DNA from 4 places in the Pseudoalteromonas sp. SR43-3 genome. Region 3 is predicted to be linked to each of the others. Evidence: predicted binding sites of a transcription regulator. Region 3 holds the regulator's gene; each other region holds the start of a gene.
The links. Region 3 encodes sigma-54, which starts transcription at its own class of promoters, with help from an activator protein. Its sites were predicted from a motif close to GTTGGCACGNNNNTNGNNT; they were not measured.
Positions count from the first base shown of each region.

Region 1: the regulator sigma-54 is predicted to act here: its motif matches at 6,346-6,364, upstream of H5088_RS03975 (BON domain-containing protein).
Region 2: the regulator sigma-54 is predicted to act here: its motif matches at 3,519-3,537, upstream of H5088_RS14475 (TorF family putative porin).
Region 4: the regulator sigma-54 is predicted to act here: its motif matches at 4,097-4,115, upstream of fliE (flagellar hook-basal body complex protein FliE).

Region 1 is NZ_JACJEC010000002.1:355,417-363,136, reverse strand. Features, by position in the region: gene secD (protein translocase subunit SecD) at 1-143, shown strand, start outside; gene secF (protein translocase subunit SecF) at 153-1,100, shown strand; gene H5088_RS04000 (bifunctional diguanylate cyclase/phosphodiesterase) at 1,231-3,018, shown strand; gene H5088_RS03995 (ABC transporter substrate-binding protein) at 3,038-3,847, shown strand; gene suhB (inositol-1-monophosphatase) at 3,901-4,704, opposite strand; gene H5088_RS03985 (VOC family protein) at 4,948-5,364, shown strand; gene H5088_RS03980 (LiaF domain-containing protein) at 5,403-6,071, opposite strand; gene H5088_RS03975 (BON domain-containing protein) at 6,400-6,966, shown strand; gene H5088_RS03970 (YqaE/Pmp3 family membrane protein) at 7,039-7,197, shown strand; gene H5088_RS03965 (hypothetical protein) at 7,567-7,720, shown strand, end outside.
Region 2 is NZ_JACJEC010000013.1:81,771-89,490, forward strand. Features, by position in the region: gene H5088_RS14460 (M1 family aminopeptidase) at 1-1,852, shown strand, start outside; gene H5088_RS14465 (Bor family protein) at 2,036-2,347, shown strand; gene H5088_RS14470 (Bor/Iss family lipoprotein) at 2,344-2,679, shown strand; gene H5088_RS14475 (TorF family putative porin) at 2,734-3,420, opposite strand; gene H5088_RS14480 (hypothetical protein) at 3,697-4,860, opposite strand; gene H5088_RS14485 (helix-turn-helix transcriptional regulator) at 5,016-5,216, opposite strand; gene H5088_RS14490 (hypothetical protein) at 5,225-5,644, opposite strand; gene H5088_RS14495 (AsmA family protein) at 5,877-7,720, shown strand, end outside.
Region 3 is NZ_JACJEC010000003.1:249,549-257,268, reverse strand. Features, by position in the region: gene H5088_RS05650 (calcium/sodium antiporter) at 1-452, shown strand, start outside; gene H5088_RS05645 (KpsF/GutQ family sugar-phosphate isomerase) at 456-1,427, shown strand; gene kdsC (3-deoxy-manno-octulosonate-8-phosphatase KdsC) at 1,428-1,979, shown strand; gene lptC (LPS export ABC transporter periplasmic protein LptC) at 1,976-2,530, shown strand; gene lptA (lipopolysaccharide transport periplasmic protein LptA) at 2,520-3,065, shown strand; gene lptB (LPS export ABC transporter ATP-binding protein) at 3,062-3,787, shown strand; gene H5088_RS05620 (RNA polymerase factor sigma-54) at 3,857-5,356, shown strand; gene hpf (ribosome hibernation promoting factor) at 5,383-5,670, shown strand; gene ptsN (PTS IIA-like nitrogen regulatory protein PtsN) at 5,675-6,127, shown strand; gene rapZ (RNase adapter RapZ) at 6,146-6,991, shown strand; gene H5088_RS05600 (HPr family phosphocarrier protein) at 7,034-7,306, shown strand; gene mgtE (magnesium transporter) at 7,438-7,720, shown strand, end outside.
Region 4 is NZ_JACJEC010000005.1:235,501-243,220, reverse strand. Features, by position in the region: gene H5088_RS09165 (sigma-54-dependent Fis family transcriptional regulator) at 1-409, shown strand, start outside; gene H5088_RS09160 (DNA-3-methyladenine glycosylase I) at 697-1,290, opposite strand; gene H5088_RS09155 (PAS domain-containing sensor histidine kinase) at 1,423-2,535, shown strand; gene H5088_RS09150 (sigma-54 dependent transcriptional regulator) at 2,532-3,998, shown strand; gene fliE (flagellar hook-basal body complex protein FliE) at 4,155-4,487, shown strand; gene fliF (flagellar basal-body MS-ring/collar protein FliF) at 4,508-6,223, shown strand; gene fliG (flagellar motor switch protein FliG) at 6,216-7,256, shown strand; gene fliH (flagellar assembly protein FliH) at 7,260-7,720, shown strand, end outside.

The DNA.
Region 1 (7,720 bases), on a different contig from region 3:
CAGTGGGCACTGGTCCGATTGCGGGCTTTGCAGTGACACTTGCCATTGGTATTTTAACTTCAATGTTTACAGCCATCGTTGGTACCCGTGCGGTAATCAACTTATTTGTTGGTGGTAAACGCATTGATAAACTTTCGATTTAAGGAGCAGACATGCAAATTTTAAGTTTGGGTAGTAGAACCCTTCGTTTCATGTCTCTTCGAAAAGTGGCTATGGGTTTCTCGACGCTACTAATTTTAGCGTCGTTTGCATCAATTTTTATCAAAGGCCTAAACTTTGGTTTAGATTTTACCGGCGGTACTGCGGTAGAAGTGGGTTTTTCACAACCGGCTGACCTTAAAAAAGTACGTGATGCACTAGCTGATAATGGTTTTGCTGATGCATCAGTGCAGCTATTTGGTTCAAGCCAAGAAATTTTAGTTCGCTTAGCACCACGCGGTAGCGATGTAAAAGCTGAAGTAATTGGTAACCAAGTAATCGATGCACTTAAAAAAGCAGACGACAGCGTAGTAATGCGCCGTATTGAATTTGTAGGCCCAAGTGTAGGTGAAGACTTAAAAGAGCAGGGTGGCCTTGCCATGTTAACTGCGCTTATTTGTATCTTAATCTACGTTGCGTTTCGTTTTGAATGGCGCTTTGCAGTAGGTGCGGTAGGTGCACTACTACACGATGTTATCATTACTGTGGGTTTATTTTCGGTATTAGGTTTAGAGTTTGATTTAACTATATTAGCGGCAATTCTTGCGGTAATTGGTTATTCACTCAATGATACGATTGTTGTATCAGACCGTATACGTGAAAACTTCCGTAAGGTACGCATTGACGATACGATAGAAATTATTGATATTTCACTTACGCAAACACTTAACCGTACACTTGTAACATCAATCACGACTATTTTAGTATTGATTGCCTTGTTTACATGGGGCGGACAAACCATTCATGGTTTTGCAACTGCATTACTGTTTGGTGTGTTTATTGGTACTTATTCTTCGATTTATGTTGCAAGCTCTGTTGCTATAGCAATGGGCGTAAGCAAAGAAGATTTAATACCAGAAGTAATAGAAAAAGAAGGCGCAGACCAAGACGCTATGCCGTAACTAGGTTTGTACTTAATAAAAACCGCTCTTATGAGCGGTTTTTTTATGAGCGCATTTTTTTTGCGCAATAAAAATGTCATACACACTTGGTACTTTATTGCTCCAATCAAAATAGTTGTAAGGCAAATACGTGACGATTCAGCGCAAAGTATTAGAGTACATTTTAAAAAGCGGTGAAATAACTACGCTGTTTCAGCCTATCTTTGATATTAGTAATCAAGTTATTTTAGGTTACGAAGCACTTAGTCGAGGACCTAAAAATAGCCCGTTAGAAATGCCTAATACGTTATTTAAAGTTGCCCATGAGGAAGGTTTAATTTCGGAGCTTGAATTACTATGTCGCTCAAAAGCGATTGAAAACTTTGTAAGGCTTAATCTACAAGGTAAATTATTTTTAAATGTAAGCCCTAAAACACTATTAGACCCTTGCCACCCTAAAGGGGAAACACTGCACCTAATAGAGCAATTTGGCTTAGCTGCTAACCGTGTAGTTATAGAGGTTACTGAGCAAGAAAAAGTAGATGATGGCTTCTTGTTATTAAAAACGATTGCCCATTACCGAGAGCTCGGTTTTACTATAGCAATAGATGATTTAGGCGCTGGGTATTCAGGGTTAAAGCAATGGTCTGAACTATGCCCCGACTTTGTAAAGATTGACCGCTATTTTATTGATCATTGTGATGAAAGCGAAGTTAAAAAAGAGTTTTTGAAATCTATTACCGTTTTGGCTAGAGCTACTAATACTCAGGTTATTGCCGAGGGCATAGAGCGCGCAGAAGAGCTTACATTGGTAGAGAATTTAGGTATTAGTAATGTACAAGGGTTTTTACTCGAAAAGCCAAGCATAAAGCCAAGTGAGGACTTCAGCTCAGAACAGCTGCAGGCACTTTCATTTGTGCAATCAAACGCATTATTAGAACAATCAATGGCCATAGGTCGCCTATCGATTACGCAACCTGCAATAAATAGTGATACTCGTTGTAAAGATGCACATAAGCTCTTTGAGCAAGATAAATTACTTATAAGTATTGCAGTGTTAAGTACTGAAAACCAGCCAATAGGGCTACTTCACAGAGATCAATTAACAGAAGTTTTTGCAGCGCCCTATGGACATGCCCTTTACGATAAACGCCCAGTTACTGCACTTATGGACAAGCAGCCATTAGTCGTTGACGAAAACCAATTACTCGATACCGTAAGTAAACAAATAACTGAGCAAGACTTTGATATACGCCGCCATATAGTGATAACCAGAGAAAACGCTTATTTAGGTTTAGCGCCGCTTCGCGATATTTTAAAACACATAACCGAAGAAAAAATACGCCATGCACAACACGCTAATCCACTGACTATGCTCCCTGGTAATGTGGCAATTAATGAAGCTATAGAGCAGCGATTAAAAGGTAGTAATCCGTTTTCACTCGCGTATATAGACTTAAATCATTTTAAGCAATTTAATGACTTATACGGCTACGCTAGCGGCGACAGTGTAATTAAACTATTAGCTGATGTAACAGTGCAAGCGTGTAAAAATAGTGCTAACTTTGTAGGACATATAGGTGGCGATGACTTTATGGTGGTGTTTGATCAGCACAACGCGGTTGATATATGTAATACCATTATTGAGCAATTTCAACTCCAGTCTCGTATATTTTTTACACCTGAGCACATAAAGAGCGAAGGGTATTGGGCCACAAATCGTGAAGGAGAAAAGCAATTTGTGCCGCTACTAACGTTATCGATTGGCTTAGTTGAGCCTGATTTACAACAATGTAAAAACAGTCACCAAGTTGCAGCACTCGCAACTGATGCTAAAAAAGAAGCCAAACGTTATCGCCATAGTTATTTGTTTATTTGCAAACGTAAAGGGCCTGCGCCCGCAGTGGTGCGCCTAGCAAGCAATAAGCAGGTAATTTAAATAAAAATAGGTAATTATTATGTTGCCAATAAAAATCTCGACCAGTGTACTTGGTCTGCTTGCAAGTTTTGCACTTATGGCGCAAGAGCAAATAATTAATGTAGCCCAAAAGCAAGATACTCAAAACGCACGAGAAGAGTACTTAAGTGAGCTACTGGTACGTGCACTTGAGAGTGTTAACTATCCTGGGGTTATTAGGATGACTCCCATATCAGATCAGCAAAAACGTAAGCTCATAAACCTAAATGATAACGAACTAGATATGTATTGGAGTATGAGTAGTCCAGAGCGAGAGGCACTTGCTTTAGCTATTAAAATACCACTATTTAAAGGTTATATAGGAAAGCGGGCTTTACTCACTAATAAACAAAACGTAGCACGCTTTAAAGACGTAAAAACCCTAGAGCAGCTAGGAGAGTTTTCAGCAGTGCAGGGTCACAACTGGCCAGATACAAGAATAATGTCCTATAACGGCTTACGTGTAAGGCCGCTTACCAATTACCAAGCCATGTTCACTTTAACGAGCCGTGGGCGAATAGATTACTTTCCTCGCTCGTTTATTGAGGTTAATTCTGAGCTTATTGAAAACAAACAAAGTAACTTAGTCGTTGTGCCTGATTTATATATAAGCTACCCAACGGGTATTTATTATTTTGTGACTAAGAGTAAACCCGAATTGGCAAAGGCAGTAGAGGAGGGCTTAATATTAATGCAGACAAACGGCGAGTTTGATGCATTATTTAATGAATACTTCGCAAAGGATTTAAATACACTACCTTATACAAAAGGTAAAACAATAGAGATTAAGCTCGATAACCCTTATTTTTAGGCACAAAAAAAGGAGCCTAGGCTCCTTTTTAGTATGCTATTAATAGCATTTAATTAGCGAAGTAACGACTCAGTTAATACTGGACGAATTTCGCGGATAATTGCTTGAGTCAGTTTTGGTGAACCACAGATAATATTGCCGCTGTGGTTATAGTTATTACCACCGGCGAAATCTACAACCATACCGCCCGCTTCTTTAACCATTAGTTCGCCCGCAGCAGAGTTCCAAGGTTTTAAACCAATTTCAAAAAATCCATCAACACGGCCAGCTGCAACGTATGCCATATCTAAAGCAGAACAACCTGCACGGCGAATATCAGCAGTGTGTACAAACAATGCTTTAAACGCTTCAGTGTATGCATCCATGTGGTTTTTGTTTTTGAAAGGGAAACCAGTAGCAAGTACAGTGCCTGCAAGAACCGTAGTTTTGCTAACGCGTAGACGTTTACTGTTTAACTGAGTGCCTTGACCGCGAGATGCAGTGAAAAGCTCACCACGAATTGGATCATAAATAACAGCTTGGTCTAAACGACCTTTAACTTTAAGTGCGATAGAAACCGCGTAATGAGGGATACCTTTGATGAAGTTAGTTGTTCCATCGATAGGATCTACAATCCATTGGTAATCATCATCCTTGCCTTTATGCTCACCTAGTTCTTCACCAACAATTGAGTGAGTAGGGTAAGACTGTAAAATAGTGTCACGAATTACGGCTTCGGCTTCTTTATCAATGTTAGTTACTAAGTCGTTAGCGCCTTTTTGTTGCACTTCAACTTTTGATAAATCTTCACTTGCGCGAAGTAAAATTTTGCCTGCGTTGCGCGCAGCGCGAACCGCAATGTTTAACATTGGATGCATGGTATTACCTTTGGGTTGTAAAAGAACGTTTATATATTTCAGCCGGCGTATTTTAGCGACTTTTGCCATAAAGTAAACAATAAACCCCAAATACTTGTGTTTGTTTTTTATACAAGATTGAAAAGTTTATATATTTTTAAAAAATAATTATCTGCATTTAAATAAATTAAATTTAAATAACACTTTACCTAAAGTTAACTTGAGGTTTTATCGTGCTCCTAACTTAACTGATAGGATAACATTATGTATTTAGAGCACGTAAACTTAGTCGCGAGTGATATAGATAGTATGCTTACATTTTATCGCGCTGTATTTCCACATTGGTCGATTAGAAGTGAGGGCAGAGGCGATTGGCATGGAAAACCAAGACGCTGGGTACACTTTGGAGATGACACGCATTACATTGCGATAAGCAGTCATGGTGAAGGTGAAAACAGAAACTTATCGGGCCATCAAATTGGTTTTGCACACTTTGCTTATGTAACTAATAATTTAAGCGCAGTAGTAATGCGCTTAAATAAAGTGGGTTTTACTCTAAGCAAGCAAGGTAACGAGAATCCTTTCAGAAAGAATGTCTACTTTATTGATCCTGCAGGGTTTGAAGTTGAGTTTGTAGAGTATTTAAGTGATATACCAAGCGAGCGAAATAACGATTTATAATAAAATACTAAGCAGCACGCTAAAGTGCTGCTACTCAATTATAGTGAGCGATTATTATTAGCCGTGCCAAACTGGGTTTTTAGCTCATTTGCAAAGCTTATAAATTTTTCTTTAATTGTGCGCTTTATTTTTACCTCAACCGAGCCCATTACTGCCTTTCCTTCAATATGAATTGTAGGGCCTTGGCGTTTGTTAAGCGACACAGATTTATTTTCAAGGCTACTTAAAATACAAAACATTTTAGACACTACATTGACATGCTCTGGTACGTAAATTTCATCGCTACCAAAAATACAGTTAACGTGAATAGTTACATTTTGATGCGCAAAAATAGCATCGGTAAAATCAAGCACCACCGATCCCATAAAGTTACTCAAATATATATTTTTTGGCACAACCCACTGACCACTTCGCTCGTTAGATCCTAAAATACTGCGTAATGTAAAATCATCATCACTGTTTTGCTGTGCACTATAATGTGGTGTAAATTGCGATTGTTTTTCTGCTTTATATTGCTGATCGGTATTAAGTGTTAAGTCTTCTACTAAGGCTAGCAGAGCTTCGTTATTAGGTGCATCCATCGCATTATCTAAACGTCTTTCGAATGCATCAACAGAAATAACACCATGACTGTAATTATGAATTAATTGATCAATCACTTGTTCGCGTACTTGCTCTATTGGGCGGTCTTCAACTTTTACAGACATGAGTTATTCCTTATTATATTTACTATTGATACTGCTCTTGTAGTTAGGCTGCAAACCGCGTACCAAATATAATTTCATTAATTATCAATTGGTTATTTTTTAACGGTGTTTTTTGTTTTGTTATATTAACGATAGATTAACCAAAAGAGCAATTATCTAGCTATTTTCACTATTTGAGAAAGTTTTACCGAGTAGCCTGTAAATAGTTACACAAACATAGATAAGGTTTTATCTTTTAATTAATTCAAGCCTTTGAATTTTAAGTATAAATAAAGTTGGCCTGAAGCTCGCATTAGTTAAAGTGTCTTTAATCAAAAGGAGAAAGATTATGAAAACATTTAACAAATCTATTATCGCAGCTCTAGTTCTTGGTACTACGGCTATGGGTGCCCAAGCAAACAGCTGGGAAAACGAAAGTAAAGATGCTTGGATTGATGGTAAGGCAGAAACCGTTCTACTTATGAACACTAATCTAAACAACTTTGACATTAACACTGATGTAAAAAATGGCAAGGTAGTACTTACAGGTAAAGTTAATAGCGAACTCGATAAAGAGCTAGCAGAAGAACTTGTACTTAGCCTAGATGGTGTAACTGATGTTGATAACAGCCTTACTGTTGTTAAAAGCATGGACACCGAAGATAAAAACAACGACATGATGGACGATGATGATAACGACCTAACGGACGCTAAAATCACTACTGTAATCACAACTCGCTTCCTGTTTGACTCAGAAGTAGGTGGTACAGACATTGATGTTGATACCGACAACGGTGTGGTAACTCTGAATGGCTCTGTAGAGTCTGAAGCTGAAAAGCAACTAGCAGTTAAAATTGCTAAAAATGCTGAAGATGTTCGCGACGTAGTTGATAAACTAGCTATTGTTGCTGAATAATACAGTATAGTTAAGGCCCAGTAATACTGGGCTTTAAGTCTTTTCAATGTTTAATTTAAATGGAGTTTGATCATGGATATTATTCGTATAATACTTTCGGTTTTATTACCGCCATTAGGTGTGTTTTTGCAAGTTGGCTTAGGTATGCATTTTTGGTTAAATATTCTATTAACACTGCTAGGTTATTTCCCAGGGTTAATACATGCAATCTACATTATTGCGAAAAAATAATGACAGATTATATATTGTGTAAGCCGACTACTGAGGTCTAGCTAAATACTTTAGTACCGATCGGCTCACAATATTAGTTTTTAGATGGTTTTTAGGTTAAATCCAATTTTTAAAGCTCTTCAACCCATTAATTCACTTCCATAACTCACTCCCAATATTATTTTCAAACTATACTTATTGTTTACTAATAAGCTTTCCAGCTAAAAGTCGCGCTCTGATTCTGATTTGTTGCCATTTAGGAAATCTTCAACATTAGTGTGTTTATACATCTATAATATACAATCAAATACCTTATTATTTAGTGACAATATTACCTTCACTTCTAGTGTTATCATTAAACTAGGTTTTTAGGCATATTGAGGTAGTTAATTGAATATTCGACTTATACTGTCAGGTGTTGTGTCTTTCGTTTTTTATTTTAGTTGGGCCTTCTGGGCAAATAGTGCGGCAGACATTGCTAAATCGGTCACTTTTCAAGCTGCATTAGTGCAAGGGTTGTATAGTGGATTTGTAACGCTATTTT
Region 2 (7,720 bases), on a different contig from region 3:
ATTTGTGGGCGCGGGTTATAACATTTATTACAACACCCGTGTAATCAACGAGTTTGTAACAAGTGATGATAACGAAGCGCTACAAGTAAGGTATGAGCAAGAGTTTTCACAATACAAAGACTTGCCACTGCCTATAATAACTGATGTTGACTTACACATTGATATTTATCCTAAAAAGCGTGCTTTAAATGCCGTGGCTAAAATTAAGTTTACCAATACCGCAAACGAGCCAATAACCCGTGTGTTAATCAACGAGCCTAGCCAATCTAAAAGCTGGGATGTAAAAATGGCGGGCGGAAAAATAGTAGAGCGTTTAACCGATTTTGGCATGGTATGGTTTGAGTTTGAACAACCGCTAATGCCCAATGAAGTACGAGAAGGCGAGCTCTCAGTTTCTCGTGAACACGACGGTTTTGTTGATAGGAGATCTGATACTCAACTCGTGCACAACGGTACATTTGTAAATAATGGAGAATTATTACCAAATTTTGGTTATCAAAAGTATTTTCAAATTGCCGATAAGTATGAGCGCCGCAAGCACGATTTACCTGAACTTGAGCGCGCACATAAACTAGAAGACAGCCGCTATTATACGCAAAATGAGTTTGGGCCTGCTAATGGATTTATAAACTACAAGGCAACCGTAACCACCGATGAGTCACAATTTGCGATTACTCCAGGTTACTTAAAAGATGAGAGTGTAAAAGATGGACGCCGCACCTTTGTTTATGAAATGGATGCTCCAATTATAAACTTTTACTCTGTGCTTTCGGCAGAGCTTGAAAGTAAAAAGGTTGAGCATAACGGGGTAAATATTGAGGTGTACTACCACAAAGATCATGCATGGAATGTTGACCGCATGATTGAGTCAGTTCAAGACTCAATAGATTACTACACGCAAGCCTTTGGCCCGTATCAGCATAGACAGCTTCGTATTATTGAGTTTCCTAAGTATCGCTCGTTTGCGCAAAGTTTTGCCAATACGGTACCTTACTCAGAAAGTATTGGCTTTATTACAGACTTAAGAGATGAGAGTAAAGTTGACCTACCTTACTATGTAACCGCACATGAAGTTGCACACCAATGGTGGGGGCATCAAGTATCTGGGGCTAATGTAGAAGGCAGCGCCGTTATTTCTGAATCGCTCTCCCAATACAGTGCGCTTATGGTGCTAAAAAAACGCTTTGGCGCCGAGAAGCTTCGTAAATTCTTAAAGTACGAGTTAGATAAATACTTAATGGGCCGTACTGGCGAAGCCTTTGAAGAAATGCCACTATATAAAACGCAGGCTCAACAATACCTTCATTACAATAAAGGCTCAGTTGCGATGATGGCGATTTATGATCGTTTAGGTGAAGTACGCTTAAATGCAGCACTTAAAGCGTTTTTGAATGAGTTTAAATATCAATCAACGCCATACCCAACCACACTTGATTTACTTAGTTATTTAAAGCGAGATGCAACACAAGCTGAACAACGTTTTATTGATGATCAGTTTAAATATATAACGCTTTATGAGCTTGAAATGAAAGAAGTGTCGGTTACTGATGATGTTGATGGCGAAGGTTTTTATACAGTAACACTGAGCGTTGAAGCAACTAAGCAGCATGCCGATGGACAAGGTGAAGAAACTGAGCAGCCGCTCGATGAGCTAATTGATATTGCATTATTTAGCGACGACCCTGAAAACTTACTCGCTGAAGACTTTGTTATTTACTCGCAAAAGCATCAAATAGTATCTGGTACCAATACTATTGAGCTAAAAGTAAAAGAAAAACCATTATTTGCAGGGGTTGATCCTTACATTAAGCTGGTCGACAAAGACAGTAAAAACAACTTAGCTAAGTTTTAAAGTCTATTTATTTACTAACCAATTAAACTGACTACTTTAAAGGCCGCATTTATGCGGCCTTTATGTGTAATAAACTGTATAAAACTTCATAGCGTTTCTACATATTCCCCACAGCTTTTTACGCTAATATTTTATGTTCTCTTATAAAGTTACCTTACTGGTATTTAGTTTATAAGGAAGAGTATGAAACCATTAATTATAGGGGCGATAGCATTAAGCCTCAGTGCTTGTTCTGCGGTAACCATTCAGCCACAGGCAACAGCAAAAATAACGAGCCAAGCTAATTACGAAGATAGCCGCCCATTTTATTTATGGGGATTAGTGGGTGAGCAGCGGGTAGACGTAAAACAAATATGTTCAAATACACCGGTTATTCAAATGCAGTCACAGCAAACGTTTAGTGATGGAGCGCTGAGTTTAATTACGCTTGGAATATACTCGCCTCATACCATTAAAGTGTGGTGCCAAGAGCAAGTACTAGAGGAGGCATTATGAGCATCAAGCTATTTGCAGCCGGTTGCACACTGATTATTTTAACGGGGTGTACAAATATTTACTTTGATAACGGTATGCAGAGCAAAGTAAGCAATAAAACGCTAAAAAGCTCACAGTGGCATCATAATTTTGCACTTGCGTTGTACGAGGGATCAGAGCCGTTAGATTTAACAACACATTGCCCACAAGGGGAGTGGCAAAGCGTTCATACGTATAAATCGTTTACTAATGGTTTAGCTGAGGTGGTTGTGAATCAAATTGGCCCAGCTTGGTACCCTAAAACAGTAGAAGTACAATGTAATAAGGTACCATTTAAAGCAAAACAGCTATAAAACTAGAAAAGGGCCAAAAGGCCCTTCGTGTCGCAGCAAGTAACACATTCTTTCTTATAAATTAAAGTCTACAGAATAAGCAACGTAAGCTTTAATATCTGAGTCATCCATATCTGTATCAGATAAACCAAAAGTGAACCCATCTTTCGAAATTGATACACCGTAATCTAAGATATTATCATCGCCAATAAAGTCACCAGAGTAGTGGCCTAAGTGAAGTGCCATTTCAGTGCCGTTACTGCCAACAGCAAAACCGTAGTCAGCTGTCAGGTAAAGTGAATCACCAAAGTCTGTACCATCACCACTTGCAGCTGATGTTGCAAGTACTGAAGCACCAAATGTAAAGCCTTCAACACTGATGCTACCGTAAATTTCAGAGAAATCTGCGTCAGCTTCAGAAGCTGCATCTGGGTAAGCGTAATAAATATAGCCAACATCATAGCTAACGCTTTCGTTAATGTCGCCACCAAAGCCTGCATATAAATCAAGCTCATATGTCATTTCATCTGCCCACGATGCATTTGAAGCCCAAGTACCTGCATAAAAGCCCGATTCATTGGCGTAATCAATACCGCCTGAAATAGCTGCATCGCCCCCAGTTTGCTCTTGACCACGCCATAAGTAGTTTGATGTTGCCGCTGCATTAGCTGTTACTTCAGCATGTACGGCTGTTGATGTTAAAGATGTTGCGCCCATTAATGCTATAGCACTTATAGCGATGGTTTTTTTTAGTTTTAGCATGTCCATTTCCCGTTATATGATTTTTGCTCGCCAAGGTTTTTATTATGTATTCGGAACCTTTAGGCTGACGGCTTTTTATTGTTTAACTAACGGGATAATTGCACTGTATGTGCCAGCTTCATTATTTTTTATTAAAAATTATTTTTATACATTAAAAACATGAGCTTGTATTTTATAGATTGAGAAGAGATATGGTATGTAGGAAGATGTTGCGCACACTGCTGGTGCATAAATTAACCTAGCCGCACCATAAAAGTACGGCTAAATTAGAAGTTTTTAGCCAAATATAGTGCGCATAAGGCTAATTGTTTCGTTTACACTACGACCTTTTTGAACTTCACTCACAATTGAATCGCGCTTACTGCGAATGTGCTCAGGAATATCGTCAGCAGCAAGTGCGCGGTCTACTAAAATTTCTGCAGACTCTTTACCTCTACGCTGAGTTTTACCTGTCGTAGTTGTAGTTCGTTTAGGCTTACTTAACAGTTTGATGTAGTTAGAGTTATCTGGTGTTTTTGCATCAGCATAGTGAAAGAAACATGGGATTAGTGCTTTAATAGCAACTAATTGTTCTTCTAACTCATTACTAGGTTTAGCCATTTTGTACCATGACATAGCTTGAATACCTTTTACAATATCTTGCCAGTAACGCTCAAAATCACTATTTTTTAGTTTAGAAACACCAAGGGCACCGCATAATGCATCTAATCGATTGTTTGTGATCGGAGTAAATATATCAGGGCGACGCATTGCAAGCAGTCGTGTTGCAGGCGCAAGTGTTGGTTTTTCATTATTGTCGGTGAATATTTTTGAATAAGCAGCAACAAATTGTTGATATTCGTATTGAGTAATGTCACCTTCAAGTGGAATATTTACTAGTGCATCGTCAAAGGCACCTGGTAAATCGCCAAGCATTTGATGAAAGCTCTTCGCACTTTTTGTTGATGCAAACCATTCAACGTCAAAGTTGTATGTGCTTGGATCAAGTGATGCCATGTGCTTACCGCTAAACGCAAGTAAGTCTTCAGGAATCATATCTTTAAGAGATTGTTCACGAATGCTTTTAATGTAGTCTACTAAGCGAAGCTGTTCATCAAGAGCAATAACGTCTTTGTGTTGTTCTACAAATACACTTACTACAGGCCACGGAGCAATACGTAAAGTTTTAACCTGTAAAAAGCTGATAGCTGAAATAAGCTGATCGTGTAGCTTTTTAAGTACTGGTAATTGCTGCGGCTCTAGTAAATCGTAGTTCATACGATCTCTGCTTGCACTTAGCAATTCGTAACACCAAGGTAAAAAATCATCAGGGTGGTTTTCTACTTTCACGGCCATAAGGTTAAGGCTTAATTCTGAAGATTGCTTCAGAATGTTCTGATAGATTTGATTTTCTTGTTCGCCTAGCGTCATTTTTGACGGTGAAATTAGCAGTTTTTTCATGCCTTGTAGAATCTCCGGTTTAGATATATATTTTTTTGCTGGTCTATTTTAGCGCAATTACGTTAATAACAACAGCGCTGTCCTCCATACGTTGTAATTGAAGTAGCTAAATCGGTGTTTTTGCTAATAGAATGAGACTAACGCTTTAACATGTATCAATCATTTTTATCTAGTACAAAGAGACTTTCAACTGAGGTATTAAAATGCTTTGCTATTTTTAGAGCAATTATTACCGAAGGGGTAAATCGTGCCGTTTCTACTGTACTAATAGTCTTACGTGAAACCGCAATTAGATCAGCCAAGTCTTGTTGAGAAAGGCCTGCTTCTTTGCGGTATTTTGCAATTTTATTTTGCACTTTTGCTCCTAATCTTTGCTTTGCCAAAGAATTGATACGCCGTATATTAAACTCATTACAGCAAGGTAAAATGTAGCCATCATGCTGTGAGATACTTCTAAAGCAAGAGTATCGGAGAGTAAGTACACGCCACCCATACTAAAAAGTAAGCCAAGCATGACATGTTTATAGGCAATAGTGTCGATGGTATTTAAATACTCATCTTTATATGTAAGGTGGTATTTCATTCTCCATGTAAACCCGCCTCTGATCACAAACATAAAGAATGAACCTAAAAAAGCAGCAGTTCCTAAAAACAATAGTGGGGCTGATGTTTGATTAAGCATTGGGTAAACACTAATGATTAATAAAGTGACCCCCATGAATAATGAAAACCATGCATTTTGGCCCATAAATTTTTCTTCACTTTTAATATCGTAATTAGACATAGCTCATTTCCTTTTAAAATTTTTACAATATGTAACCTGTAGGTATCAATGTAACCTTAAGGTTTCATTGGGTCAATATTTATTTGTAACCTAAAGGTATCAAAATGTTTCAGGGGCGATTCAGGATGGGAATGTAATATCTAATAAAAAGCTTTTTTATCAGAACGACAATGATTTTAAGGCTAACACTCGCTATGATAAGAACATTATTTGCACGTTTTAAAGGACGATCATGAAAACCTTACTTAAAATTGTAGGTGTAATACTTTTACTATGTATAGCACTAATTGTTGCCGCACCGTTTTTAATCCCTACAGATACTATTTTTAATAAAGTGTCGCAGCAGGTAGAACAAACAACTGGGCGCACTCTTACTATTAAAGGTGATAAAACACTTAGCGTATTCCCTGCATTAAAGTTAGAACTTAACGACGTGCATTTTGCAAATATGGAATCAGGTTCGCGCGCCGATATGGCGAGTATGAAACAGCTTGCTGTACACATACCTTGGTTTTCATTATTTGGTGGTGAGTTTAAATTAGATAAGTTTGTGATAAACGAACCAAATATCCTATTAGAAACCGACAAAAATGGTAAAGCCAATTGGCAGTTGTTTGACGCAGTTGCAGAGCAACCAAAAGAGCAGAGCCAATCAGGTGAAGCGATAAAGCTTCCAGATAACTTTGATATTGAGTTAGGTGAGGTTGCTATTTATGGCGGCACATTTACTTATCTAGATGGTCAAACAGGTGCCAAACAACAAATTAGCGATTTAGAACTCGCTATTTTACTTCCTTCACTTCGTAAAACATTAGAAGTAAAAGGGGGTATTACTTATATGCAAGAGCGTTTTGATCTTGATATAAAATTAGATACTCCTGCTAAAGCAATTGAAGGTGCTACTTTTAATGTTAAACAAACCTTAGATTCTCGTTTAGTTGATTTAACGTTCGAAGGGAGCATAGCTAAGCAAGGCCAAGATATTAAGGGTCAGTTAGCACTAAGCGGTGAGTCTGTTAAAAGTATTGCGAAATGGCAAGGTGTAGAGCTAGACGCTAAAGACAATGCATTTAACGGATTTAGTGTAAACGGTAAAATGCACCTACTAGGTGAGAAATTTAATCTAGAAGATTTAGTTGCGACGTTAGACGCATTAGAAATAAAAGGTAAGAGCGAGCTTAACCTAGGTAAGCGTTTAGCAGTAAATGCTGATATTGATTTAGGTATGCTTGACTTAAACCCGTATCTACCTGAAGCAGTGGCAAAACAAGAAGAGCCAGAAGAGCAAGAAGATAAACCTGCAGAGCCAATAGTATGGGATGACACTAAAATTGATTTAAGTGCATTAAATTCACTAGATGCAAATGTAGTGATTCGTTCAAGTGGATTAAAAGCAAATGATATTAAATTAGGCGCAAATCAATTTACTGTTACTTTAAAAAATAGCGTTGCAAAACTAAGCCTAGATAGCTTTTCTGCTTATGAAGGGTCAGGTAAAGGCGTTATCAATGTAAACGCACAGCAAGTACCTTATAAAATATCAACTAACTTTGACTTAGCTGGAATAGATGCACAGCCTTTATTAACGGATGCGGCAGGTTTTGACAAGCTAATGGGTAAGGGGTCTTTAAATTGGAACCTAAACACAACTGGCCAAAGTCAAAAGTCGTTTATTGGTGCGCTTAATGGAAAGCTTGGATTTGAGTTTGCTGATGGAGCTGTAAAAGGTGCAAATATAGCTGAGATGGTTCGTAAAGGTAAGGAACTCATTTCAGGTAACTTTGGTGCTGCATCTGAAGGGCTTGATACCGGATTTGAAGAATCTGAGCAAACAGATTTTTCAGCATTAACTGGAAGTTTTAACTTTACTAATGGCGTTGGCAAAAATACCGACCTATCACTTATCAGCCCACTTATTAGAATATCAGGTGAAGGCGACGTTGATTTACCGCAAACAACGGTCAACTATCGTTTGGTTACAGGTATAGTTGGATCTATCGAAGGTCAGGGAACTACCGATGACAGCACTGGCTTTAAAATACCACTACGTATAAAAGGGCCTTTCCACGATGTAGG
Region 3 (7,720 bases):
AAGCGGTATTTTGGTTAATTGTTGGCATGATACTCCTGCCGGTTAGTTCTCATTTTTTAATCGGCTCAGCTGTTGATATTGCTAAATACTTCGGCTTAAGCGACTTAGTCATTGGTTTAACAATTATTGCCATTGGTACTAGCTTGCCTGAACTTGCCGCCTCGGTTGCAGGTGTACTTAAAAATGAAGATGATTTAGCACTAGGTAATATTGTTGGCTCAAACATATTTAATATTTTAGCTGTATTACCTCTAGCAGGTATTATTAATCCTTCAGCAATTGATCCATCGTTAGTAAGCCGAGATATATTAATTATGATTGGTGCAACACTTGCTCTTATTATTATGTCATTGAACTTTAGAGGCACCCAGCGTATCAATAGGGTAGAAGGCGGCTTATTGCTAATAGCGTTTTTGGGTTACCAAGGGTATATTTTTAGTCAAGTAGGGTAAATGATGGCAACGCTAAACTTTATTGAACAAGGCCTTCGCGTTTTAGATGTTGAGCGCCAAGCACTTAGTGATATTGCACAATATGTAGATGAAAATTTTCATAACGCGTGCCAATTAATGTACGACTGTGAAGGCCGTATTATTGTCATTGGCATGGGAAAATCAGGCCATATTGGCAATAAAATAGCGGCAACCCTTGCAAGCACTGGCAGCCCTGCGTTTTTTGTTCACCCTGGTGAAGCAAGTCATGGTGATTTAGGTATGATCACTAAAAATGACGTGGTTATGCTTATTTCTAATTCAGGGGAAACCAGCGAAGTTTTAAATATCATTCCGGTTTTAAAACGACTTGGTGCCAAAATGATAGCGATGACTGGCAATACACAATCAACAATGGCAACCCTTGCTAATGTACATGTGTGCATTAAAGTAGAAAAAGAAGCTTGTTCATTGGGTCTAGCCCCTACATCAAGTACCACTGCAACGCTTGCGATGGGCGATGCCATGGCAGTTGCATTATTAGAAGCTCGCGGCTTTACAGCTGATGACTTCGCGCTATCTCACCCAGGTGGTAGTTTAGGCAAGCGCTTATTACTTACTTTAAAAGATGTTATGCACAGCGGCGCAAATACACCTATTATTGATGTTTCACAAACAGTTAAAGATGCTCTAATAGAAATGTCAGCTAAAGGATTAGGTATGACAGCCATTGTTGATGAAAATCAGCAACTCGTAGGGTTATTTACCGATGGTGACTTACGTCGCATTTTAGAACAAAGAATTGATATTCATACAACACAAATAGATGTTGTTATGACTAAGTCATGTACTACGGCTACACAAGATATTTTAGCTGCTGAAGCGCTTAATATTATGGAACACAAACGTATAAATGGCCTAATCGTCGTCAATGAGAAAAACCAACCTATTGGCGCATTAAATATGCAAGACCTATTAAAAGCAGGAGTGTTATAAATGCAATTTGAAGAACTCTATCAACCGCTGAGCGATGATGCAAAAGCACGCGCTAAAAAAGTAAAGCTACTTATATGCGATATTGATGGTGTATTTTCTGATGGCCGTATTTATCTTGGTAATCAAGGTGAAGAGCTAAAAGCATTTAATACAAAAGATGGTTTTGGCATTAAAGCGCTTATAAACAGTGGCTTTGAAGTAGCTGTAATTACTGGTCGTCATTCACAAATAGTGCAACAACGTATGAGTAGCTTAACCGTACAGCATATTTATCAAGGCCAAGAAAATAAGCTCATTGCCTATCAAGAATTAAAAGACAAACTCAACCTTAGCGATGAACAAATTGCTTATATCGGTGATGATGGCCCTGACATGCCTGTTATGGAGTTAGTAGGCTTTGCCGTTGCAGTAAATGATGCCCACCCTCTTATTAAGCGTTTGTCACATTATGTAACGCAAATGCCTGGTGGTTTTGGCGCTGTGAGAGAACTCACCGATTTGCTCATGCTTGAAAATGGTAAAGCGTTGACTACACAAGGCACTAGTTCATGAATGCAGCGCGCATAATATTAAGCGTTTTATTCATTAGCTGTATGGTTTGGCTTTGGTACCCTTATTTTACACAACCAAATATTTTGCCTCAGACTGAGCCTGAAGTTATTGCCAAGCCTGATTACATAGCTATTGAGCTCAAACAGACAGCCTATGATGAGCAAGGTAAAATTAGCCACAAAGTCACTGCGGCTAAAATGGAACTATATCAGCAATTAGGTTTCACGTTTTTTGAAAAACCCATTTTTACTTTATATAACGAAAAGCAAACGTGGCAAATAAATGCAGACGAAGCAACATTATACGAAGACAAACAATTAATTTTAGAAGGTAATGTGGTTGCCAAAAACTTAACCGATAACGCCATGATAGACAAAATCAATGCTGATAATATTCAGGTTGATATAAAGTTATTAACAATGCGTTCGGAGCAACCCGTCATTATCACTGGACCCAATTTAAAAATCACCGGTAAAGGCCTAGAAGCCGACTTGAAAACCGAAGTGATAAAACTAATTAACCATACGCGAACCATATATTATGACCAATAAAATATTAAAATCACTTATAATTCCTACACTTATACTAGCGTTTAATAGTAGTGCTGCAGAGCAAAACACGCAACCTGCTGCCAATCAAATTTCAATAAGTGCCGACAAGCAAGAAGGTCAATTGAAAGCTAATGTGGGTATTTTTGAGAAAAACGTTGAGATTATTCACGGTAATCGCCGCATTACAGCCGATCGCCTCGAAGTACACAAACGTGATGAACTTGGTGATAATAAACAATTATTAATTGCCACAGGTAGCCCTGCGCACTTTGAAGAAAAGCAATCAGACGGCACGACTATGAGCGCCAGTGCTGACGAAGTACGTTATGATGTATCTAAGCGTTTTTTAACGCTTGTTGGTAATGCACAAGTATCGCAAGCCGGACAAAAAATAAATGCTAAAAGCATTACCTACGACATAGAGCAGCAGCTCATCAGTGCCGAAAAAGATGAAAACTCAACTGACCGTGTTCACACAATTTTAGTACCGATCGAAACTAAAAAAAGTAAAAAAGGCGATAAAGGTCAACCATGAGCACATTAAAAGCAGAACTATTGGCAAAAAGCTATAAAGGTCGTGAAGTTGTAAAAAACGTCGGCCTTGAAGTACAAGCTGGCAGTATAGTTGGCTTACTTGGCCCTAACGGTGCTGGTAAAACAACGACTTTTTATATGATTGTAGGGCTTGTTCCTAGCGACAAAGGGAAAATATCTATTGATGATAACGATATTACTCTTTTACCTATGCATAGTCGTGCTAGATTAGGCATAGGCTACTTACCACAAGAGTCATCGATTTTTAGAAAGCTGACTGTTTATCAAAACTTAATGGCCATTTTAGAAACGCGCAAAGAACTAAATAAACAAGCCAGAGAAGACACGCTCAATAACTTATTAGATGAATTTAGCATACAACACATTCGTGATAGCCAAGGTATGGCATTATCGGGGGGAGAACGTCGTCGTGTAGAAATAGCACGAGCGCTGGCAGCAGATCCTAAATTTATATTACTGGATGAACCGTTTGCCGGTGTTGACCCTATTTCGGTATTAGATATAAAGAAAATAATAGAACATCTTAAAAATCGTGGGATTGGTGTATTAATTACCGACCATAACGTAAGAGAGACCCTTGATGTTTGTGAAAAAGCCTACATTGTTTCTCATGGGGAGCTGATTGCATCAGGTACTCCAGAACACGTATTAAATGATAAAACAGTACGCGATGTTTACTTAGGCGAGCAATTTAGGCTGTAACATTTACGCCATGTCTTTAAGCATCTGCTAGTATTAATTATAACAACATAAAAGGATTGTTAGAGATACATGAGGCAATCACTACAGCTGCGCATGGGCCAGCAACTTACAATGACTCCACAGTTGCAACAAGCTATTCGTTTGTTGCAACTCAGTACATTGGATCTCCAGCAAGAAATACAAGAAGCTCTCGACAGTAATCCACTATTAGAGGTTGAAGAGGCAGACTATTCCGAAGACGCTGCTGGTAAAAACGAGCAAAAAGCTGATACCGATGACATAACTGTTAGCGCATCTGCTGATGATGCTCCGAGCGAATACGAACAAGATACTGGTGAAGCACTTGCAAAAGACACGCTAAGTGACGACATGGCTATGGATGTCAGTTGGGATGAGTACATGAGTGCCGCTCCTGCAGCCTCATCAGGTCCAATGCCTGAAGACGAATCAATATACCAAGGCGCCTCTACTGAAACGCTCCATGAGTATTTAATGTGGCAATTACAACTAACGCCATTTAGCCCTACAGACGAAGCTATTGCTATTGCTATTGTAGAAGCTGTCGATGATTCAGGTATTTTAACACTAAGCTGCGAAGAGATTTTAGAAAGCTTTAATCAAGAAAACGAAGATGATAACGAAGTCGAACTTGATGAAATTGAAGCGGTATTAAAACGCATCCAACTGTTTGATCCTGTTGGTATTGCTGCACGTAGTTTACAAGAGTGTTTGTGTATTCAGCTTAATCAATTTGATAAAGAAACACCTTATATTAATGAAACGAAAATGATTTTAACCGAGCATATTGATCTATTAGCAGCTCGCGACTATCGTACATTAATGAAAAAAACTAAGCTCAAAGAAGAAGAGCTTAAAGAAGTAATGACACTAATACATACTCTCAACCCAAAACCTGCAGATACTATTGTAAGGGAAGAATCTGAGTATGTTATTCCTGATGTGTCAGTTAAAAAAATTAAAGGCCGCTGGGTTGTCGAATTAAACCCAGATAGCATGCCTAAAATTCGTGTTAATAGCCAATACGCAGCAATGTCTCGCACTGTAAAATCAAGTGGCGACAGCCAGTTTATTCGCTCACATTTACAAGAAGCTAAATGGTTTATTAAAAGCTTAGAAAGTAGAAACGACACGCTATTAAAAGTTACTAATTGTATTGTTAAGCAACAACAAGGCTTTTTTGAACATGGCCCTGAAGCCATGAAACCAATGGTTTTAAATGATGTTGCTGAAATGGTAGAAATGCACGAATCGACAATTTCTCGCGTAACTACTCAAAAGTACATGCATACACCCCGTGGTATATTTGAGCTTAAATATTTTTTCTCAAGCCATGTAAGTACTGAAAACGGTGGTGAATGTTCATCTACAGCAATACGTGCGCTTATCCGAAAATTAATCGCAGCAGAAAACTCAGCAAAACCATTGAGTGATAGCAAAATAGCGGATATATTGGCTGAGCAAGGAATTAAAGTAGCGAGACGTACAATCGCAAAATACCGCGAATCTCTTGCTATTCCACCGTCAAATCAGCGTAAAAGTCTGATTTAAGACGCTAAACTAAGAGGGTAATGCTTATGCAACTAAACTTAACTGGTCGTCACGTAGAATTAACCGATTCACTAAGAGACTATATTAATACTAAATTTGCGAAGCTTGAAAGACACTCTGATCATATTAATAATGTTCATGTCATTCTCGATGTAGAAAAATTAAATCAAAAAGCAGAAGCCACAATACACGTAAGCGGTGCTGAGCTATTTGCCTCTACAGAACATCAAGATATGTATGCCGCTATTGACTCATTGATCGACAAGCTCGATCGCCAAGTAATCAAACACAAAGAGAAGCTTGCTCGACACTAATATGATGAAATTAAGTTCACTTATATGCCAGGACTGCAGCAAAGCTGCGGTCCTTTTTAATAGCAAAAAAAGAATTTTAGAGTTCATTAGCGAACTTGCTCACGACAAACTTCCGTATTTACCGCAACAAGATATTCTTAATGCTTTAATGAGCAGAGAGAAATTAGGTAGTACAGGTATAGGACGTGGCATTGCTATTCCTCATGGAAGAATGAGCGGTGCAGAAGAGCCTTTGGCTTTAGTGCTCGTTAGCGAAACTCCAATAAACTTTGATGCAATCGATAATCGCCCTGTTGATATTTTTGTCGCACTCATCGTACCAGATGGCGATAACCAGCAGCACTTAAAGACTCTAGCAACCATTGCTGATAAACTAAACAACAAAGATTTTTGTAAACAGTTACGCAGTGCAAAATCTGATACTGAGCTTTACCAAGTTATTGTCGATCAATCATAGTTTTATAAAGGGTGTTAAATGGAGTTAATTATCATAAGCGGCCGTTCTGGTTCTGGAAAGTCGGTTGCTTTGCGCGTTGTAGAAGATTTAGGTTATTATTGCGTTGATAATATTCCAGTAAACCTACTACCTTCATTAGTTCGCAGTGTGTCTGATAGCTACGATAAAATTGCTGTTAGCATAGACGTGCGCAACATCCCTAAAGAACAAGATGAATTTAACGATATTCTTGAATACTTACCAGGCTTTGCAAACCCTACGTTATTTTATTTAGATAGCGACGATCAGACATTGATCAAACGCTTTTCTGAAACACGCAGATTACACCCACTATCAATAGACTCGTTGCCGCTTGATTTAGCCATCAAAAATGAAAAAGAATTACTTGATGTATTAACCACTCGCGCCGACTTTATGATAGATACGACTGATTTAAGTGTTCATCAACTCGCTGAATCTATTCGTGAAAAGATTTTAGGTAAAAAAGATAAGCAACTGATTGTCACATTTGAATCGTTTGGTTTTAAACACGGTATACCAAAAGAAGCAGACTACGTATTTGATGCACGCTTTTTACCAAATCCACACTGGGAACCAGAGTTAAAGCCTTTAAATGGATTAGATCAACCGGTTAAAGACTATTTAGCTAATCACAGCATAGTGCAAAAATTCACATGGCAAATTCAAACATTTGTACAAACGTGGTTACCGCATTTAGAACGAAATAACCGCAGTTATTTAACCATTGCTATTGGGTGTACAGGCGGGCAACATCGCTCTGTGTATTTAGCGCAAACTATCGGTGAAAGTTTTGCAATGACACATCCCAATGTAAAAATTCGCCATCGCGAACAAGAAAAATAATATAGCTGAATAATCACCTGTTCAGCTTAGGTAGAGTAAGTTATGCATTGTGAAGATACCTTTTTAATAAAAAACAAATTAGGCTTACACGCCAGAGCAGCTACTGTGCTTGCGCAATTAGCAGTACAATTTGATGCTACAATCACATTATTCCAAGATGACAAAGAAGCAGCAGGCGATAGCGTACTTGCATTAATGTTACTTGAAAGTAGCCAAGGAAAAGAAGTTAAAGTTGTTTGTAAAGGCCCTGATTCTGAGCAAGCTTTACACGCTGTTGGAGAATTAATAGCACAACGCTTTAATGAACAAGAATAATCTGTTTTATAAAAACAATATTCGCATTACTAGTGCTTCAATTAAAACAGATATATAAAATAAATAGGTTAGTAACGCCAGTTAACTCACCTCCCCCCATAAAGTAATATAACAATTTATAAAGGACGCCAATGCCAGAAGCTTTTGAACAAGATTATCCACTACAGCAACTAAAGCAGGTGACGAAGTCACTCAATAGTGGTCAATTTGTTCAAGTTAGGCGCATGCTCGCAAAAACGGCTCCTTGTGATACCGCATTATTATTAGAATCATCACCGCATAAAATTCGCCGACTGCTTTGGCAATTGGTCGATCCTGATGTGCAGGGTGATGTTCTTGAAGAATTATCTGAAGATGTTCGTTTAGGCATTATTGCCCAAATGGAACCTAAGCACATTGCCGCCGCAACTGAAG
Region 4 (7,720 bases), on a different contig from region 3:
TAATATTCGTGAGCTTGCTAATTTGGTGGAGCGTATGGTTATTATGTTCCCTGACAAAGTGGTTGATATTCCTGATTTACCTAACAAATATCGTTACATTGAAGTTGAAGCCTACGAGCCAGAATACCCTGAAGAGTTAATGGAAAAAGACGCCTTTAACGACATATTTAGCACAGGCTTTAGTGATTACGAAAGTGAGCCTGACGCTAAGTTTAGCCAAGCGGGTAGTGGGCTATTGCCAGATGATGGTATTGAACTTAAAGATTATTTAGCCGAACTTGAAATAAGCTTAATTACCCAAGCGTTAGAGCGCTATGATTACGTTGTAGCTCGCGCTGCAGAGATATTAGGGGTTCGCAGAACAACACTCGTTGAGAAAATGAAAAAGTATAATCTTTCACGAGATTAGAAGTAAGAAAATGGTGAAATACTTTTCGTTATTTATTATTCATTTGTGATCAATCACTTTAGGGGCTTTGCCCGTCACGCAAGCAAGCTTGGCGTCTACAAGATAACCCAAACTTAAACCTTGGCGGTAGACGCTGAGCTTGCTCGCGTGAAAAGCGTAGCTTTTAATCATTTAAATAAAACGTTATTTCACAAAGAGAAAAACGAAGCTAAATGAGAAACCATAGTCAACTTACGCTTTACTTCTCTAAAGCGCAGCGTCTCTTAACCTCTTTGTGAACTAATCACTTACTCACTAAAGGTCTTAATAATTTCTTCTTTTCTAAAACAATCATTACTGTGATCGTTAACCATACCGCAGGCCTGCATATGCGCATATACCGTTGTAGGGCCTAAAAACTTAAAACCCCGTTTTTTTAAATCTTTAGCAAATGCAGTTGATGCCTCTGTAATTGCTGGGTAGTCCTCAGCGTTATTTAAATTACTTATAATCGGTTTATTATCGACAAACTGCCATTGGTAGTTACTAAAACTTCCAAATTCTTTTTGTATTTCTATAAAGCACTTTGCGTTGTTAACAGTTGCCGCAATTTTTAAGCGATTGCGCACAATACCCTCATCAAGCATTAATCTCTCAATGTCATCTTGTGTGAATTGTGCCACTTTATCTACATCAAAATTAGCAAATGCTTTTTTATAACCGCTGCGCTTTTTTAAAATTGTGTACCAGCTTAAGCCGGCTTGCGCTGATTCAAGAGTGATAAATTCAAACAGCTTTGTATCATCATAAAGAGGGACGCCCCATTCTTCATCATGGTAAATAACGTAGTCGGGTTTAGTGGTGTCGAGCCACGGGCAACGGCACTTTTTTTGCTCACTCATTATTATTCCTTTTTGTGTGCGTCATTTTTATGTCGCTCAAATTATTGATGTAACTTAATGATAAGTATGTAAATAAATTTTGGTATAAATCGTGCATTTAGACATGTATCTACATCAATTCGAGATTTGATTATGGCCCTTGCTAGCGTGCTAAAACCACAGTTTTTTTCTGCAAATCAGTATAACCCATGTTTACTTCAAGAGGAGTACATTGGTGAATTAAGCGATCTGCGCAAGCAAGCAAGTTGGCTTTCGCACTTGGTTGATACCATGCCAGCAGGTGTGGTTGTACTTGATGGCAAAGGGTTGGTTGCAAAAGCGAATCAAATAGCGATTGATATGCTTGGCGAGCCACTTGAAGGCGAACGCTGGTTTAATGTTATTCAGCGCTCTTTTAGGCCGCATCAAGACGATGGTCACGAAGTGTCTTTAAAAGACGGGCGCCTAATAAAACTTGATATTACTGCTTTAGCACCAGAGCCTGGGCAACTTATTTTAATGACGGATTTAACCGAAACTCGCCGCTTACAAAAACGTGTTGCACATATGCAGCGATTAAGCGCGCTGGGCAAAATGGTTGCATCATTAGCGCATCAAGTCCGTACGCCGCTCTCAGCCGCTATGCTTTATGCTGCTAATTTAGGGTCAAAGCGCTTACCCGAAGCATCTCGCGATAACTTTCAAACAAAGTTAATGTCGCGTTTAAAAGATTTAGAAACTCAAGTAAACGACATGCTGTTATTTGCTAAAAGTGGCGATCAGCAAGTTGTTGAGCAAGTTTCAATGCAGCAGCTTTTAACCGAAGTTAAAGCAGGTGCTGATGCGATGGTCGCACTTAATGAAAGTGAACTGGATGTAAGCTTACCAGAACCCGATATACAAATAGTTGGTAATAAAACGGCATTGGCCAGTGCTATTCAAAATCTAGTGCACAATAGTATTCAAGTTATTGGCGGCGGCGCAAAAGTAAAAATTAGCGCACAAAGAGATTTAAAAGATTTAGATATGGTTCGTATTAGTGTGAGCGACAATGGCCCTGGTGTTGATTTAAGCCAAAGCGATAAAATTTTTGAACCATTTTTTACTACAAAAAGTCAGGGCACAGGTTTAGGGCTTGCTGTAGTGAGTTCGGTGGCTAGTGCGCACCAAGGCCGTGTTGATGTGACTAATAATACGCAGGGTGGTGCCTGCTTTAGCTTGTTACTGCCTATTAAGGCAACATCTAAATTAGAGGGGTCATTATGAGTAACACTATTTTAGTTGTCGAAGATGACGCAGGGCTTCGTGAAGCCTTAATAGATACCCTTGAAATGTCGGGTATTGAATGTGTTGCAGCGAGCAGTGCTGAGCAAGCAATGTTACTGCTTAAAAAAGATCAATTTTCGCTTGTTGTAAGCGACGTGCAAATGGGCGCAATGAGTGGACTTGATTTACTACGCAGTATTAAATTAAACCACCCTGATTTACCTGTATTGATGATGACGGCGTATGCCACAATTGACGATGCGGTAGAGGCCATGCGCCTAGGTGCAATTGACTACATGGCAAAACCATTTGCACCTGAAGTGCTGTTAAATATGGTGAGCCGTTATTTGCCTGAAAAAGAAAAAGAAACCGACGGCCCCATTGTTGCTGACCCAACTAGTATTCAATTATTGGAGCTTGCAAGTAAAGTAGCACGCTCTGATGCAAGTGTAATGGTACTTGGCCCAAGTGGTTCAGGTAAGGAAGTACTTGCGCGTTATATTCATGATAAGTCGAGCCGATGTAATGAGCCATTTGTAGCGATTAACTGCGCGGCTATTCCTGAAAATATGCTCGAAGCCACGTTATTTGGTTACGAAAAAGGGGCTTTTACGGGCGCGATTCAAGCATGTCCGGGTAAGTTTGAGCAAGCACAAGGCGGCACTATTTTACTTGATGAAATTACTGAAATGGACTTAGGGCTACAAGCTAAACTTTTACGCGTACTGCAAGAACGTGAAGTAGAGCGTTTAGGGGGGCGTAAAACAATTCAGCTCGATGTACGTATTTTGGCAACCAGTAATCGTGATTTAAAAGAAGCTGTGTCTGAAAATCAGTTTAGAGAAGATTTATATTACAGGCTTAATGTTTTTCCACTTATGTGGCGACCATTGTGCCAACGCCCTGGCGATATTATTGTATTGGCTAAGCATTTAATTGAGCGCCATATAAGTAAAAGCAAAGAGCCTATGGCGTATTTAGATAAAGCTGCTGAGCAAAAGTTACTGGCTCACGCGTGGCCTGGTAATGTACGCGAGCTTGATAATGTTATACAGCGTGCGCTTATACTGCGCACGGGTAACACAATAAACGAGCATGCTATTTTTATCGAAAACTTAGTATCTAATAACTTTGTTATGGAGCCTTCATTGGCACCGGCGCAAACCGTATCGCCAACAGAATTAGCTCATGCAGATAAAGGTGTTGATAAAAGCACGTTAAGCTCTGCATATTATGATGAAAAATCGCATGCCGAGGATGAGCCTAATCAAGGTTTGCTAGCGGCAGATACCGGTAGCTATAAAGATGAGCTTAAAGACAAAGAGCATCGTATTATTTTAGAAACCCTTGCACGTTGCCAAGGTAAGCGTAAAGACGTTGCTGAAACGTTGGGTATAAGCCCACGAACTTTACGTTATAAACTAGCGCAAATGCGCGATTTAGGTATTTCACTTCCTGCATAACCTCCTATAAACCCTAAGTTTGCGCTGCGAGCTTAGGGTTGTCAAAACTCTGACTCACACAAATTAAAGTTAACCTACTGTATTTTAATGATTAATTATTTGGCATGCTTTGTGCTTTATTACTTATAAGAGTTCACTGCGTGTCAGAGATAAATTATGAAAATTCAAAACAGTGCTGTATTTCAAGAAATGCAATCAATGGCTTTAGAAGCCGGCCGTAATAATCAAACTAATAAACTGCCAACTCAGGTGCAGACTACTTCTACAGCACAATTTGGCGACATGCTAAGTGATGCAATAAATTCAGTGCACGGGTTACAACAAGATGCCGCGCAAAAAGTAACAGCAGTTGAGATGGGGGATCGAAGTGTATCTCTTGCTGAGGCGATGATTGCTTCTCAAAAATCGTCAGTTGCTTTTGAGGCTACAGTACAGGTTCGTAATAAACTTGTTGAAGCTTATAAAGAAATCATGAACATGCCTGTTTAATTAGGTAGTGGAGAATTATTGTGGCGCAATCTAACCAATCTACAGACCTAGCACTTGCTGGTGGCGGTATTGACCAAAGTGGTGGTGATGATCAACAAGAACAAAAGTCAGGCTACTTAAGTGCTTTAAATGGTGTTGATGTATTGCGCCAAGTAACATTGGTTATAGCATTGGCTATTTGTTTAGCTATCGCGATTTTTATTATTATTTGGGCTCGTCAGCCAGATATGCGCCCGTTAGGCAAAATGCAAACAGAAGAACTTATTCAAACATTAGACTTTTTAGATGCGCAAAAAATTGAATACCAACTAGATGGCAATGTTGTATCGGTTGATGAAAGCGAATACCAAAACATTAAATTGCTAATGACCCGCGAAGGGTTAGAGCAAGGCCCTGCATCTGGCTCCGACATAATTATGCAAGATATGGGCTTTGGTGTAAGCCAACGCTTGGAGCGTGAACGTTTAAAACATGGTCGTGAACAGCAATTAGCACGCACCATTGAAGAGCTAAATAACATTACTCGCGCCAAAGTATTGTTAGCCATCCCTAAAGAAAACGTATTTGCCCGCAGAGAGAAAAAACCATCCGCTACTGTTGTATTAACACTTAAGCGTGGCCGCTCACTTGACCGTGAAGAAGTAGACTCTGTTGTTGATATGATTGCTTCTGCAGTACAAGGCTTAGAGCCTGCACGTGTTACAGTCACTGACCAAAATGGTCGATTATTAAATTCAGGTTCGCAAAGCTCATTAGCAGCACGCTCTCGTAAAGAATACGATTTAGAACGTAAGCGCGAACAAGAGTATCTTGAAAAAATAGACAGTATTTTAATACCGGTTGTTGGGCTTGCAAACTATACAGCTCAAGTTGATTTGAGCATGGACTTTAGCTCAGTTGAGGAAACTCAAAAGCGTTATAACCCAGACCTACCAGCGGTTAGAAGCGAAACCACATTTGAAGAAAATAACATTGGTGGTTTAGCTGTTGGTATTCCTGGTGCGCTTACAAATCAACCACCGCTAAACTCAAACATCCCTGAAGTTGCAGGACAAGGCGGCGCAGGCACAGCTACGTCACCAACACGTAGCCACAAAGAAGCAACACGTAATTATGAACTCGATACAACTATTTCTCACAAGCGCCAGCAAAGTGGTGTAATACGCAGAATAAGTGTGTCAGTTGCTGTTGACTATGTCCCTAAAGTGGGAGAAAACGGCGAAACAACTATGGCCCCGCGCTCGGTAGAGGCATTGTCAAATATTCGTCGCTTACTACAAGGTGGTGTAGGTTTTGATATGCAACGTGGTGATGCACTTGAAGTAGTAACAGTGCCGTTTGTACGTGAAGCAACAAATTTAGCAATAGAAGTGCCACTGTGGGAACAAGACTGGTTTATGAAAATAGCCCGCCTTGTACTAGGCGCCTTAGTTATAATTGTATTGATAATGGCAGTAGTAAAACCAATGCTTAAGCGCTTAATTTACCCAGACGATACACTAGAAGAATACGACGAAGATGCATTAAGTTCAGGCGTAGATATTGGCGACAATACACTTGATATGCTAAATAAAGACTTTGATTCTGCTTCGGTTGGTTTCTCAAGTGATGGTACACTGCAGTTACCGGATTTACATGGCGACGAAGATTTACTCAAAGCAATTCGTGCCCTTGTAGCTAACGAACCAGAACTATCATCACAAGTAGTGAAAGCGTGGTTAACAGAAGATGACTGATCAAGAACAAAAACAACTCCCGCCAGCCTTTGATGTTGATAAGCTAGATGGGGTAGATAAAGCCGCTATATTACTTTTGAGTTTATCAGAAGAAGATGCCGCGCAAATTCTTAAACACTTAGAACCTAAACAGGTGCAAAAAGTGGGTATGGCGATGGCTGGGCTACAGGATTTATCTCAAGCTAAAATTAGCGCTGTACACAACTTGTTTATAGAACAAATTCAAAGCTTTAGTACCATTGGTTTTCAGTCAGAAGACTTTATTAAAAAAGCGCTTACAGCAGCACTTGGTGAAGACAAAGCCGCTAGCCTTATTGACCAAATTGTTATGGGCTCAGGTGCTAAAGGCTTGGATTCATTAAAATGGATGGACTCTAAGCAGGTAGCAAACATTATTCGTAATGAGCATCCGCAAATTCAAACTATTGTATTATCGTATTTAGAGCCAGAACAGTCAGCTGAGATTATTGCTCAGTTCCCTGAAAAAGTGCGTTTAGATTTAACAATGCGTATTGCAAACCTTGAAGAAGTTCAGCCAGCAGCACTGCAAGAGCTAAACGAAATTATGGAAAAACAATTTGCCGGCCAAGCAGGTGCACAAGCCGCTAAAATGGGCGGCTTAAAAGCAGCTGCAGATATTATGAACTACCTAGATACCAATGTAGAAGGGCAGTTAATGGACTCTATTCGTGAGCATGACGAAGAGATGTCGCAGCAAATTCAAGACTTAATGTTTGTGTTTGAAAACTTAATGGATGTTGAAGACCGTGGTATTCAAGCAATCCTACGAGAAGTACAACAAGACGTATTAATGAAAGCAATTAAAGGCACCGACGATGCCCTTAAAGATAAGATACTGGGCAATATGTCTAAGCGTGCAGCCGAAATGCTTGCTGATGATTTAGAAGCTATGGCACCTGTTCGTATAAGTGAAGTAGAAGCGGCGCAAAAAGAGATTTTATCAACAGCGCGTCGTTTATCTGACTCAGGTGAAATTCAGCTGGGCGGCGGCGGCGGCGAGGAGTTCTTGTAAACCATGAGCAAACTCAAAGGGCGCACACTTCGGGCTGATGAAGCAGATGAATTATTAAAAAACTGGGCTATTCCAGATGTAGCACCAGATGAGAGCAGCTTTGGCAATCGCTCTACAGCTTACGGTACACCGCTTATTGATCTGTATAAAAAAGAATTAGCTGAAGAAATGCCAATTGATGAGCCACAAGAACCAGAATTGCCTGCGCTTACTATGGTTGAGCTTGAACGCATTAGGCAAGACGCCTACGAAGAAGGCCTCAAGCAAGGTCATGAGCAAGGCTACATAGACGGTTTTGAAAAAGGCGTTGGCGAAGGCAAAGAGGCTGGCTACAAAGAAGGCTTAGAGCAAGGTAAAACCAAAGGCCTTGATGACGTAAAACCATTAATTGAAGAGCAGTTAACAAGTTTAAAAACTATTTTAGAGGGACTTACTGCACCGCTAGATAAAGTCGATGAACAAGC